4 regions of the Parazoarcus sp. PS-13 R2A genome follow, and region 2 is predicted to be linked to each of the others. Evidence: predicted binding sites of a transcription regulator. Region 2 holds the regulator's gene; each other region holds the start of a gene.
What was found. Region 2 encodes sigma-54, which starts transcription at its own class of promoters, with help from an activator protein. Its sites were predicted from a motif close to TGGCACGCTTNCTGCTNA; they were not measured.

Region 1: the regulator sigma-54 is predicted to act here: its motif matches at 1,499-1,516, upstream of AC22G6_RS09005 (nitrate reductase).
Region 3: the regulator sigma-54 is predicted to act here: its motif matches at 2,611-2,628, upstream of AC22G6_RS18100 (PEP-CTERM sorting domain-containing protein).
Region 4: the regulator sigma-54 is predicted to act here: its motif matches at 1,629-1,646, upstream of AC22G6_RS05395 (PEP-CTERM sorting domain-containing protein).

What each region holds. Positions count from the first base shown of each region.
Region 1 is NZ_JBYEXN010000007.1:159,729-163,920, reverse strand. It holds gene AC22G6_RS09015 (tellurite resistance TerB family protein) at 1-535, opposite strand, end outside; gene AC22G6_RS09010 (class I SAM-dependent methyltransferase) at 659-1,264, opposite strand; gene AC22G6_RS09005 (nitrate reductase) at 1,541-4,192, shown strand, end outside.
Region 2 is NZ_JBYEXN010000009.1:64,036-68,227, forward strand. It holds gene hprK (HPr(Ser) kinase/phosphatase) at 1-433, opposite strand, end outside; gene ptsN (PTS IIA-like nitrogen regulatory protein PtsN) at 402-887, opposite strand; gene hpf (ribosome hibernation-promoting factor, HPF/YfiA family) at 1,021-1,344, opposite strand; gene AC22G6_RS10250 (RNA polymerase factor sigma-54) at 1,362-2,816, opposite strand; gene lptB (LPS export ABC transporter ATP-binding protein) at 2,842-3,564, opposite strand; gene recX (recombination regulator RecX) at 3,551-4,000, opposite strand; gene recA (recombinase RecA) at 4,030-4,192, opposite strand, start outside.
Region 3 is NZ_JBYEXN010000023.1:33,435-37,626, reverse strand. It holds gene AC22G6_RS18120 (hypothetical protein) at 1-166, opposite strand, end outside; gene AC22G6_RS18115 (helix-turn-helix domain-containing protein) at 173-508, opposite strand; gene AC22G6_RS18110 (hypothetical protein) at 538-882, opposite strand; gene AC22G6_RS18105 (MBL fold metallo-hydrolase RNA specificity domain-containing protein) at 929-2,341, opposite strand; gene AC22G6_RS18100 (PEP-CTERM sorting domain-containing protein) at 2,682-3,515, shown strand; gene AC22G6_RS18095 (PEP-CTERM sorting domain-containing protein) at 3,890-4,192, shown strand, end outside.
Region 4 is NZ_JBYEXN010000003.1:329,299-333,490, forward strand. It holds gene AC22G6_RS05390 (FAD-binding oxidoreductase) at 1-1,398, shown strand, start outside; gene AC22G6_RS05395 (PEP-CTERM sorting domain-containing protein) at 1,700-2,545, shown strand; gene AC22G6_RS05400 (SDR family oxidoreductase) at 2,683-3,819, opposite strand; gene AC22G6_RS05405 (AMP-dependent synthetase/ligase) at 3,816-4,192, opposite strand, start outside.

The DNA of each region.
Region 1 (4,192 bases), on a different contig from region 2:
GCGATGTGAGCTCGGCAAACTGTTGCGGTGCGATGGCAGGCATTGCGGCAGCCGCGCCGGCGCTCTGCGACTGTTGCCAGTGCTTGAATGCGGCCATGGCCAGCGTGCCTAGAATTGCCATGCCACCACCGCTGGCACCGCCACTGGCGTCGCTGCGTCCGCCCCCGAGCAGCATGCCCGCGAGGTCGCCCAGACCGCCAGCGCCACCCGACGCGCCCGACCGCCCGCCACCAAGCAGCATGCCGGCCAGATCACCCAGACCGCCGCCTTGTGCGCCACCTGCACTGCGTCCACCGCCAAGTGCACCGGCCGCCATGTCGAGCAGACCGCCGAGGCCGCCACCGCCACCCCCCATTGCGTTCGACTGCGGGCTTTGCTGCGCACCACCCTGGCCGCCGAGCAGGCCGCCAAGCATCTCTTCGAGACCTCCCATGCCGCCGAGACCCTGTGAGCCCAGGGCGTGATCGAGGCGACCACGGCTCTGGTTGGCCATGCCTTGCTGCAGCAGTTGTCCGATGATGTTTCCGAAGCTCATGTTATTTACTCCTTCTGACGGGGCGTGCTGCCCCGAGTGAGTGGTGCCGGGCACCTTGCAACTGCGGCGGTCGGAGACCGCATCAAAATGTCAGTTGCAAGCATGCCTGAATAAGACGGGTGTTCAAAGCTTGCGCCACACGCTGGCAAGCCAGGGCTGTTGAGCGCACGGCAGGCCGGGTGGACGGTAGTAGTGATGCAGTTCGGTGAAGCCGGCACTGGCGAGTAACTGACGCCACGTCTCCAGATTGTAGTAACAGCCGTAGCGTTCGCCGCTGAAGCCTTCCTGGTTGTCGCCACGCGGATTCGAACTGAACAGGACGCCGCGCGGCTTCAGTGTGCGATGCAACTGTGTCAGCACATCGGGCAGCGCCGGGCGCGGCACATGGAACAGCGAAGCGTTGGCAAAAACGCCATCGAAATGCCCGGTCGGCAGATCGAGTGCGATGAAGTCCTGGTGCAGCACCGCGCAGCCGGTGTCGACGCTTGCCATGCCGACAAGGGCAGCCGAACCGTCCAGCCCGACTGCCTGATGCCCGAGCGCGCTGAAATACTTCAGATCACGCCCCGGTCCGCATCCGAAATCGAGCAGGGTGAAAGGGGCAGGTCCTTCAATCGCACCCAGGAATGCAGCGTAGTTCTGGCTGACGTCGTGACCGCGGGTTCCGTCGCGGAATCCGGCTGCTTCGCGGTCATAGTGTGCAATGGTGGCGCGGGTAAGTTCTTTCATCGATCCTGTTGGACGGAGGGGGGCACGGGCCCGGGGGCGCGATGCCGGCGACCAGTGCATCACTTGGCGCCAAACCCGAACAGCCTACCACCTGCACCCGTATGTCGGACGTCTGCACGGCACGATTCGTGACCTCTGGCACGGTTTCGGTGCGCAGAACGGGGGTGATGCACCGGATTGATGCGAGAGCTGCCGGGCTTGCCCCGGAAACGTGCCCGTTGCGTAGCGCTGAGTTGGCAAGCTTTCTGCTTTAGATCCTGAAACGAGGAGTCCAGTATGGCAGAAACGCGTTCCACCTGTTGTTATTGCGGCGTTGGCTGCGGTGTCATCATCGAGCATGAAGGCGATCAAATTACCGGTGTGCGTGGCGACCCCGCGCATCCGGCCAACTTTGGCAGGTTATGCACAAAGGGATCGACGCTGCATCTGTCGGCTGGACCTGAGACCCTCGCCGTCCGCGCGCTTCGGCCCGAGTTGCGCACTGAATGCGAGACCGCGCGTCAGGTGGTGAGCTGGGATGCGGCGCTCGATCACGTCGCCGACCGTTTTGCCGCCATCATTCGCGAACACGGGCCGGATGCTGTGGCGTTCTACGGTGCGGGACAGCTGCTCACCGAGGACTATTACGTCTTCAACAAGCTCGTCAAAGGCCTGATTGGCACCAACAACCTCGATACCAACTCGCGCCTGTGCATGTCGAGTGCGGTCAGCGGCTACAAGATGACGCTCGGCGCCGACGCTCCGCCGGCGAGCTACGAGGACATTGCGCATACAGACTGTCTGGTCATTGCCGGCAGCAACACCGCGTTTGCGCACCCGATCGTGTTCCGCAGGGTTGAGGACGCGCGCACGGCGAATCCGGCGATGAAGCTGATCGTGATCGATCCGCGCCGCACCGACACTGCCGAGGCAGCCGATCTTCACCTTGCGCTGCTTCCCGGCACCGACATCGCGCTCTACAACGCCATGCTGCATGTGATGCTGTGGGAAGGTCTGGTGAAACGCGAATACATCGACGCCCACACCGAGGGGTTCGATGCGATCAAGAAAACCGTGCGTGAATACACACCGGCCATGGCGTCGGCGATCTGCGGACTGAGCAAGAAGGAGATCGAAACGGCCGCTGAGTGGTTTGCCAGCAGCCCGGCCACGCTCTCGATGTACTGTCAGGGGCTGAACCAGTATGCGTTTGGCAGCCACAACAACGCGGCGCTGATCAACCTCCACCTTGCCACCGGTCACATCGGTCGGGCTGGCGCCGGTCCGCTATCCCTGACCGGACAGCCCAACGCGATGGGCGGGCGTGAGGTCGGCGGTCTCGCCAACCTGCTGTCGGCGCACCGTGATCTGGGGAACCCCGCGCACCGTGCCGAGGTTGCAGCCCTGTGGGGCGTGGATTCGGTGCCGGAGAAGCCCGGCAAGAGCGCGGTCGAGTTGTTCCAGGCGCTCAGGTCGGGCGAGGTGAAGGCGGTCTGGATTGCCTGTACCAACCCGGCGCAGTCGATGCCCGACCAGACCCTGGTGCATGAGGCGCTGGCGACCGCCGAACTGGTGGTGGTGCAGGAAGCCTTCGCCCACACCGAAACCTGCCGCCACGCCGATGTCTTGCTGCCGGCGACGACCTGGGGCGAGAAGGACGGCACGGTGACCAACTCCGAGCGCCGCATCACGCGCGTCCGGGGTGCCGTCCCGGCGCCGGGCGAGGCACGGCACGACTGGCAGATCGCGGTCGACTTTGCACGCCGGCTCGGGGTCGCGCTGGGCAAGGGTGAGCTTGCGCAGCGCATGTTCCCCTACGCAAACCCGGAATCGATCTGGAACGAGCACCGCGAAAGCACGCGCGGTCGCGATCTCGACATCACCGGCCTGTCGTATGCGATGCTGGAGGCGGACGGCCCGCAGCAATGGCCGTTCCCGACAGGTGCAAGCTCCGGAAAGCAGCGCCTTTACGAAGACGGTGTGTTCCCGACCGTTTCGGGCAAGGCGCGCTTCGTGGTGACCGAGCACGCGATGACGGCGGAGTCGCCCAGCGCGCGCTATCCCCTGCATCTGATCACCGGGCGTTTGCGCGACCAGTGGCACGGGATGAGCCGCACCGGTCTGGTGGCGCGCCTCTACAACCATGAGCAGGAGCCGCTGCTGCACATGCACCCCGAGGATCTCGCGCGGCGCAGGCTGAAGGGCGGTGATCTGGTGACGGTGCGCGCGCGTGGCGGCACGATCGTGGTCAAGGTGCTCGAGTCGACCACCGTGCGCGCGGGGCAGTGTTTCCTGCCGATGCACTGGGGCGGTAACGCGATGTCCGGACTGGGCTCGAACACGCTGACGCCGTCGAAGTTCGATCCGTATTCGAAGCAGCCCGAACTGAAGCATGCAGCGGTGCAGGTCGAGGCCTTCGTGGCCGCTCACACGCTGGTGGCAATGCGTGCAAGCGGCGAGGCCGGCGCGGACAATCCGCATGCGCTGATGGAGCGCCTGAGACCGCTGCTGTCGGGCTTCCCCTATGCCAGCCTGACCCTGGCCGGACGTGAACACCCGGTGGTGGTGCTCAAGGCGCGCAGCGAGCAGATCGAACCGGCGCTGCTGGCCGAACTCGATCGTGCGCTCGGACTGGACGATCCGGTCAAGACCCTGAGCTACAGCGACAGCCGCCGTGACATCGCAAAACATGCGCGCGTCGACGGTGACCGGCTGACGGCCGTTCGTCTGGCGGGTGAGGCGCTGGCGTCTGACTGGCTGACCGATCTGATGGTGAGGCGCGAATCCGCCGCGCCGGTGCGCAACTGGCTGCTGGCGCCGGTCACGCAGCCGCCCGCGGGCAAGGTGATGCGTGGGAAGGTGATCTGCAACTGCTTCGACGTTTCGGAAGACGACATCCTGGCGGCCTTCCACGCCGGCGAGTCGCTCGATGCCCTGCAGGCGCGAACC
Region 2 (4,192 bases):
CCATGAACACGCCGTGCAGCGACACCTTTTCAGCGAGCTGTCGCGACAGGTAAAGGCGCAACTGGTCGATGACCCCGGCAGCCGGCTGCGGGGTTGTGAACAGCCCGACGTTGTGCGCCGCACAGACGCCATGGACGATGTTGGGCACTTCGCAGCCGTCGGCCAGGATGAAGGCCGGCGGGTGTGCTGACAGAATGTCGTTGAGGTGGTGCGCGACCTTGTCACGTGACTGCCGCTGCGCCCAGGCCAGCTCGGCTGCGCCGAGGATCTGCAGGCGGGTAGGGTGAATCAGGTTGAGGTGGCCAATCAGGTCGGCTGGCCAGATGCGCTCTTCGGCAACAGAGAGAACCGCGTCGATACTGCCGCTGACATGGGTCAGCTGCAGACGTTCGCGGTTGTCTTCATACAGCTGCGAGAGGCTCGTTTGTCGCATCGGTACCCCAGTCGTTGAACAGGGTGTGGAGCGCCTGTGCGTCGGGTGCGGCCTGCAGCTGTTCGCGGAAGCTGCGATCGCTGAACATCTGCGCCAGCTCCGACAAGAGCTGAAGGTGGGTTTCGTTGGCCTGTTCGGGTACCAGCAGGACAAACAGCATGTTCACCGGACGACCATCGGGCGCATCGAACTGCACCGGGGCTTCTAGACGGAGAAACGCGCCGGCTGCGTCCTTCAGGCCCTTGATGCGGCCGTGGGGAATGGCAATGCCCTGGCCGAGGCCGGTCGATCCAAGGCGTTCGCGCGCAAACAGGCTGTCAAACACCATGCTGCGGGCGATGCCCTGATTGTTTTCGAACAACAGGCCGGCCTGTTCGAAGACGCGCTTCTTGCTGCTGGCGTCGAGGTCGGCAACCACGTTCGAAAGTGGCAGGAGTTGGGAGATGAGGCTCATGCGCTTTGGGGCTCACGCAACGCCGCCGGAGCGGACGCAACGCTGAAAGGTCTCTCAGGCCCGGGCAAAGCCGGACCGCCAAATTGAGCGGCGGATTATAACTTCACCCGGGTCCGAAAGGCCTGGTGAAAAATCACGCCTCGGGAGTCTGGTGCTTGTGCGAGTCGTGGTGGTGATCGGTGCTCTTCTGCTTGTACTTGAGCACCTGGCGATCGAGCTTGTCGGTCATCGCATCGATGGCAGCGTAGAGGTCGGCGTCGGCGCTTTCGACGTGAATGTCCTTGCCGCGCACGTGCACGGTGACTTCAGCCTTCTGGTCGAGTTTCTCAACGGAAAGGATCACGTTCACGCTGGTAACGTTGTCGAAGTGACGGATCACGCGGTCAAGCTTGCCGGAGACGTACTCGCGGATGGCCGGTGTCACTTCAACGTGGTGTCCGGTGATGTTGAGATTCATGTTAACTCCTCTTGGTATCAAAGCGTTTTACGCAGACTGACCGGCGGGATATTGAGTGATTCGCGGTATTTGGCGATTGTGCGCCGCGCGACCACGATACCCTGCTGGCCCAACAGATCGGCAATCTTTGCGTCGGACAGGGGTTTCTTTCTGTCTTCGGCGTCCACCAGCTGGCGAATCAAGGCACGAATCGCTGTGGAAGAAGCCGCACCACCGGTGTCGGTGGCAACGTGACTGCCGAAAAAATACTTGAGTTCGAATACGCCGCGCGGCGTCGCCATGTACTTCTGGGTGGTGACGCGCGATACGGTTGATTCATGCAGCTCGAGCTGGTCCGCGATCTCCCTGAGGGTCAATGGACGCATTGCCACCTCGCCATGATCGAAGAACTGTCGCTGCTGGTCAACGATGGCCTGAGATACACGCAAAATGGTATCAAAGCGCTGTTGTACGTTCTTGATCAGCCAGCGTGCTTCCTGCAGCTGGCCGGTCAGACCGCCGCCCTGGCCGCGGTTCTGCTGCAGCAGGCTGGCGTAGAGCTGGTTGATGCGCAGGCGCGGCATGGCTTCGGCGTTGAGCGACACCGTCCACCGGTTGCGGATCTTGCGCACCACGACATCGGGCAGGACGTAGCGGGTTTCTTCGTTGGAATGCTGCGAGCCCGGATGCGGGTCGAGGCGGCACACCAGCGCCTGAGCATCGCGCAGGGCGTCGTCGTCGCACCCGGTGAGGCGCTTGAGCTTTGCAAAGTTGCGTTCGGCCAGCAGCTCGAGGTGCTGTTCGACGATGACCAGCGCCAGGTCGCGGCAGCTGCCTGCAGGCATGGCGCGCAGCTGCAGGCCGAGGCACTCCTGGGGGGTGCGTGCGCCAATGCCCGCCGGTTCGAGCTGCTGCACGTGCCGCAGGGCAATCGCGAGGTCGTCGAGGTCGTAGTCGAGTTCGGGCGGGAGCAGTTCGAGCAGGTCTTCGAGCTCCTGGTGCAGGTAGCCGTCGCTATCGAGCGCTTCGATGATGAAGCGCACCAGCATGCGGTCACGGTCCGTCAGCGGGGACAGGGCAACCTGCTGATCGAGATAGTCGCGCAGCGAGGTGCCTGCGGCCTGGAATTCCTGGAAGTCGCTGTCCTCGTCGTCGTCGCTCTTGCTGCTGGCGCCGCTGCCGGTGCCTGACCAGTCCATGCCTTCGTCAAAGTCGGCCGATTCGTTCTCGTTTCGGGGCTCGGCTTCCTGGGTGGTCTCGGTGCTGGTCTCGCGCGGGGTCTCGGTTGCGGGCTGCGCATCGTTGCCGACAGCGGACGGTGCGAAGTCGCTGCCGTCGCCGTCCTCACGCTCGAGCATCGGGTTCTCCAGCAGAAAGCGTTCGATTTCCTGGTTGAGCTCGAGCGTGGAGAGCTGCAGCAGTTTGATGGACTGCTGCAGCTGCGGGGTGAGCGTCAGGTGCTGCGAGAGCTTGAGCTGAAGGGTTGGTTTCATGATGCCAGTCGGGGGCGTGCCGGAATCAGAGGCGGAAGTGTTCGCCGAGGTAGACCTGGCGCACTTGTTCGTTGGCGATGATCTCGGGCGGCTTGCCGCTGGCAAGCACGCGGCCGTCGGTAATGATGGTTGCGCGGTCACAGATGCCGAGCGTCTCGCGCACGTTGTGGTCGGTGATCAGCACGCCGATGTTGCGCTCCTTCAGAAAGCGGATGATCTTCTGGATGTCGAGTACGGCGATCGGGTCGACCCCTGCGAAAGGCTCGTCCAGGAGGATGAGGCGCGGGTCGGTGGCAAGCGCACGTGCAATCTCGCACCGTCTGCGTTCTCCGCCTGACAGCGAGATGGCGGTGTTGTCGCGCAGGTGCGCAATGCCAAGTTCTTCGAGCAACTCTTCCAGGCGTTCGTCGATCTGCGCCACCGGCAGCCCGCGGAGCTCGAGCACTGCACGAATGTTCTCGGCGACCGTGAGCTTGCGGAACACGCTCATTTCCTGCGGCAGATAGGACAGCCCCAGGCGTGCGCGAGCGTGGATCGGCAGATCGGTCAGGCGTGCGTCGTCGAGCGTAATCTCGCCGCCGTCGGCGCGCACCAGACCTACGATCATGTAGAAGCAGGTTGTCTTGCCTGCGCCATTGGGGCCCAGCAAGCCGACCACTTCGCCCGAGCCAACCTCGAACGAAACATCATGGACGACTGTGCGCGCCTTGTAGCGCTTTTGCAGGCCGGTGACCTTAAGCAGACTCATCGGGGGCTTCTTTCAACAGTTTGCAGATCACGTCAGTGGAAAAACCACGGGTTTGCAGGAAACGCGCCTGGCGCGCCCATTCGCGGCGATCGTCAGGTGCGAGGCCAAATCTAGACTGCCACACTGCACGGGCGCGGTCGAGTTCGGATTCCACACATTCGCTCTCGATGGCCTCGTCGATCAAGTCCTTCGATACGCCACGCCTCGCGAGCTCGTGGCGCAGCCGCTGGCTGCCAAACCGGGCAGCCTTGCTGCGAACCCACGCTTCGGCAAAACGGGTGTCGGAGAGCAGTTCGAGTTCGCTCATGCGAACCAGTACGGCTTCGATCTCCTCGGCGCTGCCATATGGAGACAGCTTGCGCGCAAGCTCCGCCCGCGAGTGATCCCGACGGGCGAGATGGCGCAGCGCGCGTTCGCGCAGACTCGGCTCGCCCATCAGGGGTCAGCGTCCGGACGGGGCGGAGATCAGGCTTCGGAAGCGACGGGTGCCGCGCCACCGAGCGCGGCCATTTCGCCGAGTCCGACCGCTGCGCGAACCTTGTTCTCGATTTCGCGAGCCAGCGCCGGGTTTGCGCGCAGGAACTCGCGTGAGTTGTCCTTGCCCTGGCCTATCTTGTCGCCGTTGTAC
Region 3 (4,192 bases), on a different contig from region 2:
GCTGCTCCGTAACCAAGGGGATGGTCTCCTGGTCGATGCGTGCTTGGCTATGTTCAAGTATGCCCCGCAGGCTTGCCGCCTCACGCATCAGACCGTTTAGCCGAAACGCTGGGCGCAAGAGCAGCACACCGCCAATGAACGCCAGCAATTCGGCAAGCAATGCCATTGAAATTCAGAGCACTGTGTGCAGCAACAAGGTTCGACCATCAATCACAACGGCCTTGTCATCAACTGCCGTCGCCTTGCGAGCAAAGCCAATCACAACCTCCATACCCTGCGCATGTGCAAGGGTCTCGAGCTGGGAAATCGTGATGCCTCTCGGCGCCTGACCACCTTCGTAACGGCTGATCTCTGACTGTTGAACACCGCTGCTCGCCGCCAAGCCCCGTTGCGTCAGCCCGACCGTTTCGCGCAGCTCCCGCAACAGAAGGCCCATCTTCTCGGCGGCACTCGCACCTTCGTATCCCTCTTGAACCAGAGGATCGCGAAGAAGTTCGTCTTCCAGCATACGCAATCTCATTACAAAACTCCTGAAGGCTATGTTCGTTGGACTGCACGAGCAATCGCGGCGTTCAAAGCGCCAGCCGAAAGCGCCTCGGCGATGAAGTCATCAAACGCGGCGACACTCAGCAGTACCAAAGCCCGCGCCTTGAGCACAAACGCGGCGGTAACGCCGCAGCTTCCAACACAAAGACTGATCACATACAGGCGATCTCCGGAACGCAGACCATGGGGCCTGAAAGCCGAATCGAGCCGCCCAGCACGAAGTGCTTCATGGCGCTTCCTGATGAGTGCACCGACCGCTCTCGAAAAATCGCCCCCGCGCGCATTAATTGCGCACATTTCAGCTATCGCATCCTGGTGGGCGTCGCCGTCCGTCATCATTGGCCTCCGATGAGATTATGGGCTTTTTCACATCAAATACAAGTTACTCCGCATTCAGCACCATCACCCGCCGATCGGTCTCGTTCCACAAACGCTTGCCCAGCGCCCGTCGCGCCTCGTCGTCGCCGTGGATCAGGCGCACTTCAGATGGCAGGTGACGCATGCGGGTGACGAAACGGACGAGGTCGTTCTGGTCGGCGTGGGCGGAATAGCCCGACAGGGTGTGGATGGCCGCCCTGATGTTGATGCGCTCGCCGTCGAGATCGACGTAGCCGCCACGCGGCCCATAGGTCTGGATGTCGCTGCCTGGCGTGCCTTTCGCCTGATAGCCCACGAACACCACATCGTGGCGCGGATCATGGAGCATGGCCTTGAGGTAGTTCAGCACCCGCCCGCCGGTGCACATGCCACTGGCGGCGATGACGATCGCGGGTTCGCCGCTGCGCGCGAGCCTGCGCACATTGGCCAGATGCGCCTCGTGCTCGTCGATGGCCACCAGCTGATCAAAGGCCAGGGGCTTGCGACCGGCGCGGACGCGGGCTTGCGCCTCGGCATCCCAGAAGGGTTGCAGTTCGCGATAGAGCTGGGTAAAGCGCCCGGCCAGCGGTGAATCGAGATAGATCGGCAGCTTTTCCCATGCCGCCGCGTGCGGGCCGGGCTTCCTGCGCTGGCGATGGAGAATGTCCTCGAACTCGTACAGCAACTCCTGCGTGCGACCGATGCTGAACGCCGGCACGATCACCGTGCCGCCATTACCCAGCGCCCGCTCCACCACCGCCTGCAGGCGATCGCGTCGCGTCGCCCTGCTTTCGTGCACGCGGTCGCCGTAGGTGCTCTCCAGCACCACCACGTCTGCGCGATAGGCTGGTTGCGGCGCCGGCAGCAAGGGCGCATGCGGCGCACCGAGGTCGCCCGAGAACAGCACCCGCACAGGGGCCTCGTCCGCACGCCGGATCTCGCACTCGACATAGGCCGAGCCCAGAATATGGCCCGCGCGTTGCAGACGGATGCGGCAACTGGCCTGCGGACTGCTGAACACCGTGTGCCAGGTGCGCCAGGGCAGCGGCCGGATGCGGGACTCCACCAGTTTGAGGTAGCGCTCGACCAGTTGCCGGTCACGGCTGATACCCAGCTCGAACGCATCGGCCAGCACCACCGACAGCAATCGCGCCGAAGGCTCACTGCACAGTACCGGCCCCTTGAAGCCGGCCGCCAGCAACCAGGGAATACGGCCAACGTGGTCGATGTGTACATGGGTAGCGACCAGCGCCTGAATACCATCGACCGCAAACGGGATGTCCGGCTGCCCGGCGCCGGCCTGGCCATCCGGCGCGGTTTCCGCCCCCTGAAACAGACCGCAATCAATCAGCAGGCTGCGCGCATCGTCGATAAACAACTGATGGCACGACCCGGTTACGCCTCTGAAGGCGCCGTGATGAATGGTATTTGCATGCATCGCGGCATTCTAGGGATGCAGAAGACCTATCTCAAGATGTCAAAGCAATAATTTGAACAATCGCTCACAGATCAGCAATTGAAAATCGCCACTTAAAACAATTTTGTCAGAATATTCATCGAGAGAAAGCAACTCGCTCGGCTAACAGGCCCCGCCTCACCTAAAAACTGTCGGTTTTTTTTACACACGACAATGTATAAGGAAGGCAACTCAAACACCCCCACCAGCAAGCACTTGATTCATCTGTAATTATCTATACAACCAGAATCTGGAACGTTTTTTGCTATCAATTCCGCAACTGTCGAATTCGACATAACCGCAACATAGTGAGTGAAATCTCATGACATTCCAGAAAATCGCCGCCGCCATCGCACTCTGCGCCTTTACGCCGCTCTCGATGGCAGCCATCATCGCCAGCGACAACTTCGACTACGCCACAGGCGAAGTCGCAGGCCAGAACGGCGGCAGCGGCTGGGCCGGCGCATGGTCTGCCAACACCGGCGTCACGCAGGTCGTTACCCCGAGCACCTCCCTCGGCGGCAGCAACGCCCTCCAGGTGACCGGCAACAACAACAATGCCGCCTACCGCCAGCTCAGCTCGGCCTTTTCCGGCGACAACCTCTTCGTTGATTTCTACGTCCAGCTCGACGCCGGCGTTCTGTCTGCAAATGACTTCCTGGGCCTGTGGCTCGATACCGCCAGCACGGGCGATCACACGAACCGTCCGAACATCGGCATCAAGGCGGATGGAAGCAGTACCAACGACATCTTCGTGCGCACAAACGGTACCGGTGGAAGCTTTGCGCGTCGTAGCGACATCGGCAACATCAACGATGTCACGTATCACATCGTTGGCCTCCTCTCGCGCACCGCACCGGGCAACTACACGAGCTTCTCGCTGTGGCTCGACCCGATGTTTGCGGACTTCAGCACGCCCGACGCCATCATGACCGGGAACACCGGCCTGTCGCAGATCAGCTACGTCGGCTTCCGCTCGGCCAACCTCGATAGCGGCGACGTGCTGCTGATCGACGGCCTCCAGCTCTCCACCACCTGGAACGAGGCTCTTCGCATCAGCGCGAGCCGCACCACTGACGTACCCGAACCCGGCACCGCGGCCCTCATCGGCCTTGGCCTGCTCGGCCTGGGTTTGTCGAAGCGTCGCAAGGCCTGAACGGACGCAAAGCGCAGCGCCCATCGCGGCGCACGGCATTAAGAAAAGACCGCTGCGGCGGTCTTTTTTCGTTTGTATCGGACAAGCATCCAGTTCCGGCGCTGATCCCGCGCCACGTCATCAGCCTGCGACCCGCAGAATGCGAACTCAGCCGGCCTGGGGAACCGGGCATCTCTCGCTAGCACCCCTGCGCGGCGCCAAGTGCAGCCCCCCCCTGCTCAGGGATTCACAATCCTGAAAATATCCGCGGATATCCTTCTGGAGTTGAATTCAGATTCCGCATGTCATTTTCAGGCTTGCGCCGAATGACGACCAGCAAGCTGAATTCAGCGTTGTCAGATCGCCCCCTTCCCTCCCGACCCAAGTACACGCCCATGAAAACCCTGCCCCTGCTCGCCACTGCTGCCGTGCTGTCTGCGGTCGCCACCCCTTCCTTCGCCGTGGTCTACACCATGACCGACAACCTGACCGGCGCCTTCAGTGCCTCAGGCTTCCAGGACGCAAACCCGAATACCTACAACATCAACGTCCGTGACCTCGACGGCACCGTTAAACTGTACACCCCGCCCGCCGGCAGCCACACGACCGCCATCAGCGGCAGCCTGCTGCTGAACCTCTTGCCCGGTTCGAACCCGGCCCTGTCTGCGCCGTGGGATGTCGCCTTCAGCATTCCCGCC
Region 4 (4,192 bases), on a different contig from region 2:
ATCCTTGAGCGCATGAACCGCGTGCTTGAGGTAAATGAAGAACTCGCCTATGTCGTCATTGAGCCCGGCGTAAGCTACCAGCAGTTGAACGCCTATCTCAGGGAGACAGGCTCCAGGCTTTGGGCGGACTGCACAGATGGTCCTCCGGAAGGCAGCGTCATTGGCAACGCCCTGGAGCGAGGTATTGGTGAAACGCCTTACGGGGATCACTTCGGAAACCTCTGCGGCCTTGAAGTCGTCTTGCCGACAGGCGAGTTGGTTCAGATTGGTACTTCGTCGAAATCGCAAAGAACCTGGCATACACACAAATGGGGCTTGGGGCCCTATATCGAGGGGCTGTTCAGCCAGTCGAACCTCGGGGTGGTGACACAGGCGGGCTTGTGGTTGATGCCTGAGCCTGAAGAATACAATTCCTATGTCTTTGAAATTCGAAATGAGGCCGACGTGCCGGCCGTCATGGACGCATACCGCAAGCTTGCGCTGTTGGGCGTGGCTGTAAGCAAGCTGCACATGATCAATGACTTCGTCACAATCACCGTTCTGACACAACGCCTGCATGAAGATGTGCCGTCCAAGGGGCGGCTTTCCGCCGCTGACCTTGACGGCCTTCGGCACAAGTATCGAATCTCGCCTTGGAGTTGTGGCGGAGGGCTGTACGGTACGCGCGAGCAGGTGAAGGTGCAGCGCAAGCTGCTGCGCCGCGAGCTCGGCCCCTATGGGCGCTTGATTTTTCTGACCGATGGGCGGCTATCGCTCCTCGATAAGCTCGTCAGACTGGTGAAGAAAAACGACTGGATGCTGCCGTTCCTGCATGGATTGGGCAAGACCTCACTTCCAGTCCTTGAGCTTGCGCCTCACGCGCACAGGATTCTGAAAGGCATTCCGACAGAGTACTTCGTGCGGCATGCCTATTACCGGCATGGCGCATCGCGTCCGGACAGCGATGTCGATCCAGCTGCCGACCGCTGCGGGCTGATCTGGTTTGCGCCGATCCTGCCGGTGATCGGCGCCGAGATCGTCCGTTACCTTGCCGACTCGCGAAAAACCTTCGAAGAGTACGACTTTGATTTCTACGTTGCCATGCTCATGATGAATCCGCGCTCAGTCGTGTGCCTGATGGCGATCATCTATGACAAGGAAAGTCCTGATGAGGTAGAGCGCGCAAAGGGACTTTACGCGCGTCTGGTGCAGGATATGCAGGCGGTCAATCTTCAACAGTATCGCGCGGGGCTGGCCGGGTGGGACTCTGTTTATCGCGGAGCCCCCGAACTGAAGAGTCTGAATGGTCGCATCAAGAAGGCGCTGGACCCCAAGGGGGTGATAGCGCCGGGCCGCTACGATGTCGGTAGTGCAATGCCGGCGAGCGGCGTCGAGCCGACTGATCCTCCCGGCCTCTGACCCGTGGTGTGAAGCCGCATGCTCCGGCACATCGCGGTGAATTCAAGGAAAGGCATTGGCATCGCGGGTGTGTGGGGAAGCGTTCAGGTTTCGGGCGGGATTAACCGCTTTGTGATGCTGGTGTGGCTGTCGGGATTTTTTACATTCACGAATCCAGGACGCTTTTTCGCAATGAGAGTTTTTGTTTTTAATTATTGTAAAACATTGGCTTAGACGTCATTCCACACTGTTGGCACGCTAACTGCTTATTGGTAGCAGCGGATGTTCTGCAACGAATTCACACTACTCAAGAGGTGCTGGAATGAAAAAAAATCTTATCGCGATCGCACTCGCAACCGGCGCAGCCCTGGCAAGTGCTCCTGCTTCCGCCGTGGTGGTTGCAGGCATTGACTTTGGTACGCTTGGTGCGTCCAATACCCACATCGAAACGATGACGCTTGCCCAGCAGTTCATCAATCCGGCCACCACTGCACCGGGTACGGGTTCTGGCATGGGCTACGGCTACATCACCACGATCAACGGCAACAGCAACTACTGCACCGCTGGCGGTGGATGCGGCCTGTTCTACACGGTGAACTTCACCGGCGGTACCTTCACGTCGGCAACCGACATCCAGTTCACCGGTACCGATGTCAACCTGTACTACCTCAACGGTCCGCTGCTGAACCTGCTGACGCAGAACTCGAACGCGAACCTGGCTACGATCATGGGCGGCACGCTGTATGCGTCGCTGACCGGACACGGCAACCTTGGTGGCGCGACTCCGGCCAACGTGGTCAGTCAGGCATCCGGTAACCTCAGCGGCGCAACGCTGAACTTCTTCGGCAACGGTCTGCTTGATGTTGACACCGCTGCTGGAAATGCGGCTTTTGCTGCCTTCCTTGACGGCAACGGCGTGCCCGACGCTGCGGGTGGTACGGCTGACCTCGCTTACACGGAATCGGCCAACAACTTCGTTCTGAATCCGTTGGACGTTTCTGGCGGACTGGCAAACGGTTGCTCGACCGGTACTGCAGCAACCGGCGCATGGTGTCTGGCTGGTACGCTGAACACCCGCGGTGTTGCAGAGGTTCCGGAACCCGGTACGCTGGCGCTTCTGGCCCTCGGCCTTCTCGGCGGTGGTCTGGTACGTCGCCGTCGCGCCTGATCGTTGATCAGTGGCTGTGAAAAAGGGCACCTTCGGGTGCCCTTTTTTTGTGGTGTGATCCCCGCTCTGTGACAACAGATGCGGACGTTGCGGGAGGCTCGTGAGCTGTCTGGCTGTCGCTACCTCGCAGAGACCCTTCAGTTGGGCCCGAGCGGATGTTTCTGCTCAAGAAAACGTGCGAGCACTCGCGGCAAGTAGTCCTTGGCGTCGGGAATCGCCTCTTTTCGGCTTTCAAGCCAGGCGCTGTACTTCCGATTATCGAAGCCCTGCTGATCGGCAAGGTAGTCCATGTAGATCGGAAGCGTTGCCAGCGCTCGCCTCTGCTCCGGTTGCATGAATCGCCCGGCAAGGTTGAGCGCGCCCATGAAAAGACCAATAGGCAGTTTCAGTGCAAACGGGACGTTGAGTCCGTGCCTGTGGAATGCGTCCCTGACAAGCAGGCGAAGGTCGACGAGTCTGATCGATTTCTCGGGACCCGAACACAGGTGGAAGATCGATCCGACTGTTTCGGGATCGGTGCTTGAGGAGACGATCGTGCTGGCAACCGTGTTAACCGGAATGGTGTCGAGGCGAACGTCTCCAAAGTCCGGGTACAGGCCAAACGTGCGGCGCCCGGAAAGGAAGTCACAGATAAAGTAGAAAATCTGAAAGTGGATGATCTTGCCGTCGCGCGAGTCGCCGATCACCATGCTTGGCCGGTGGATCGTGATGGGCAGTTTCTCCTCTTCGAGGGCTTTGCGTGCCAAGGCCTCGGCTTCGGATTTCGATTGTTCGTAGGTGTTGTGAAACTCGCGGGGCTCATCGATCCAGGTCTCGGGCAGCGCGCCCGAGCGCTTTCCCGCAATGCCGACAGTGCTCACCAGATCGATCTTGCGGAGGGTGCCGTTCTCGGCAAGCTTCCGGGCGAGCGTCAGAATGGCTTGCATCGAACCTACCGCTGAGTGACGGGCCTCTTCCAGGCTGAGGTTCATCCGTACGCTCGCAGCGCAATGAACGATATGAGTGGTGTCACTGACGACTTTGGCGTAATCGTCGGGAGGCATTCCGAAGTCGGGTTCGGCTGCGTCTCCGCGCAGGGGGGTGATACGGCGCCGGGTTTCGGCGTCAGCCGCGATCCCCCAGAACGCACACAGTTTCTCGAATCTCTCTGCGAGATGCTGATCCGATTCAGCGCGCAGCAGAATGCGCAGTTTCACGTTCTCGTTGGCATGAAGCAGGGGGACGATCGCGCTGCCAACGGCACCGGATGCGCCGGTCAGGAAATAAGTATTCATGGGGTCAGAATCACCGGAGGGTTGGTTCGGATGTCCGTGTCAGGTGACAGGCGCGGGGCTTCATAGGCCCGCTCGATATCGCGCTCGAATCGCGTTTCAACCTGTTTGCGACGAATTTTCAGGTTTGCGGTAAGCTCGCCAGTCGCAATTCCGAGTGGTCTTGTGCTTGCGATGACCGCGCCTGGGCGCTGGTAGGGGGTAAATGCTTCGCATGCCCTGGCGACGTCACTGCTTATCGTCCTTTGCCCCTCAGGCGTTTGTACCTGCTTTCCCATTTCGTGTTCAGGGCTGAGAGTAACGATGGCCACCGGGAAAGGGCGGTTCCGCCCCACGATAATGGCGTGATCGACATAATCGATCTGTTTGAGCGCTG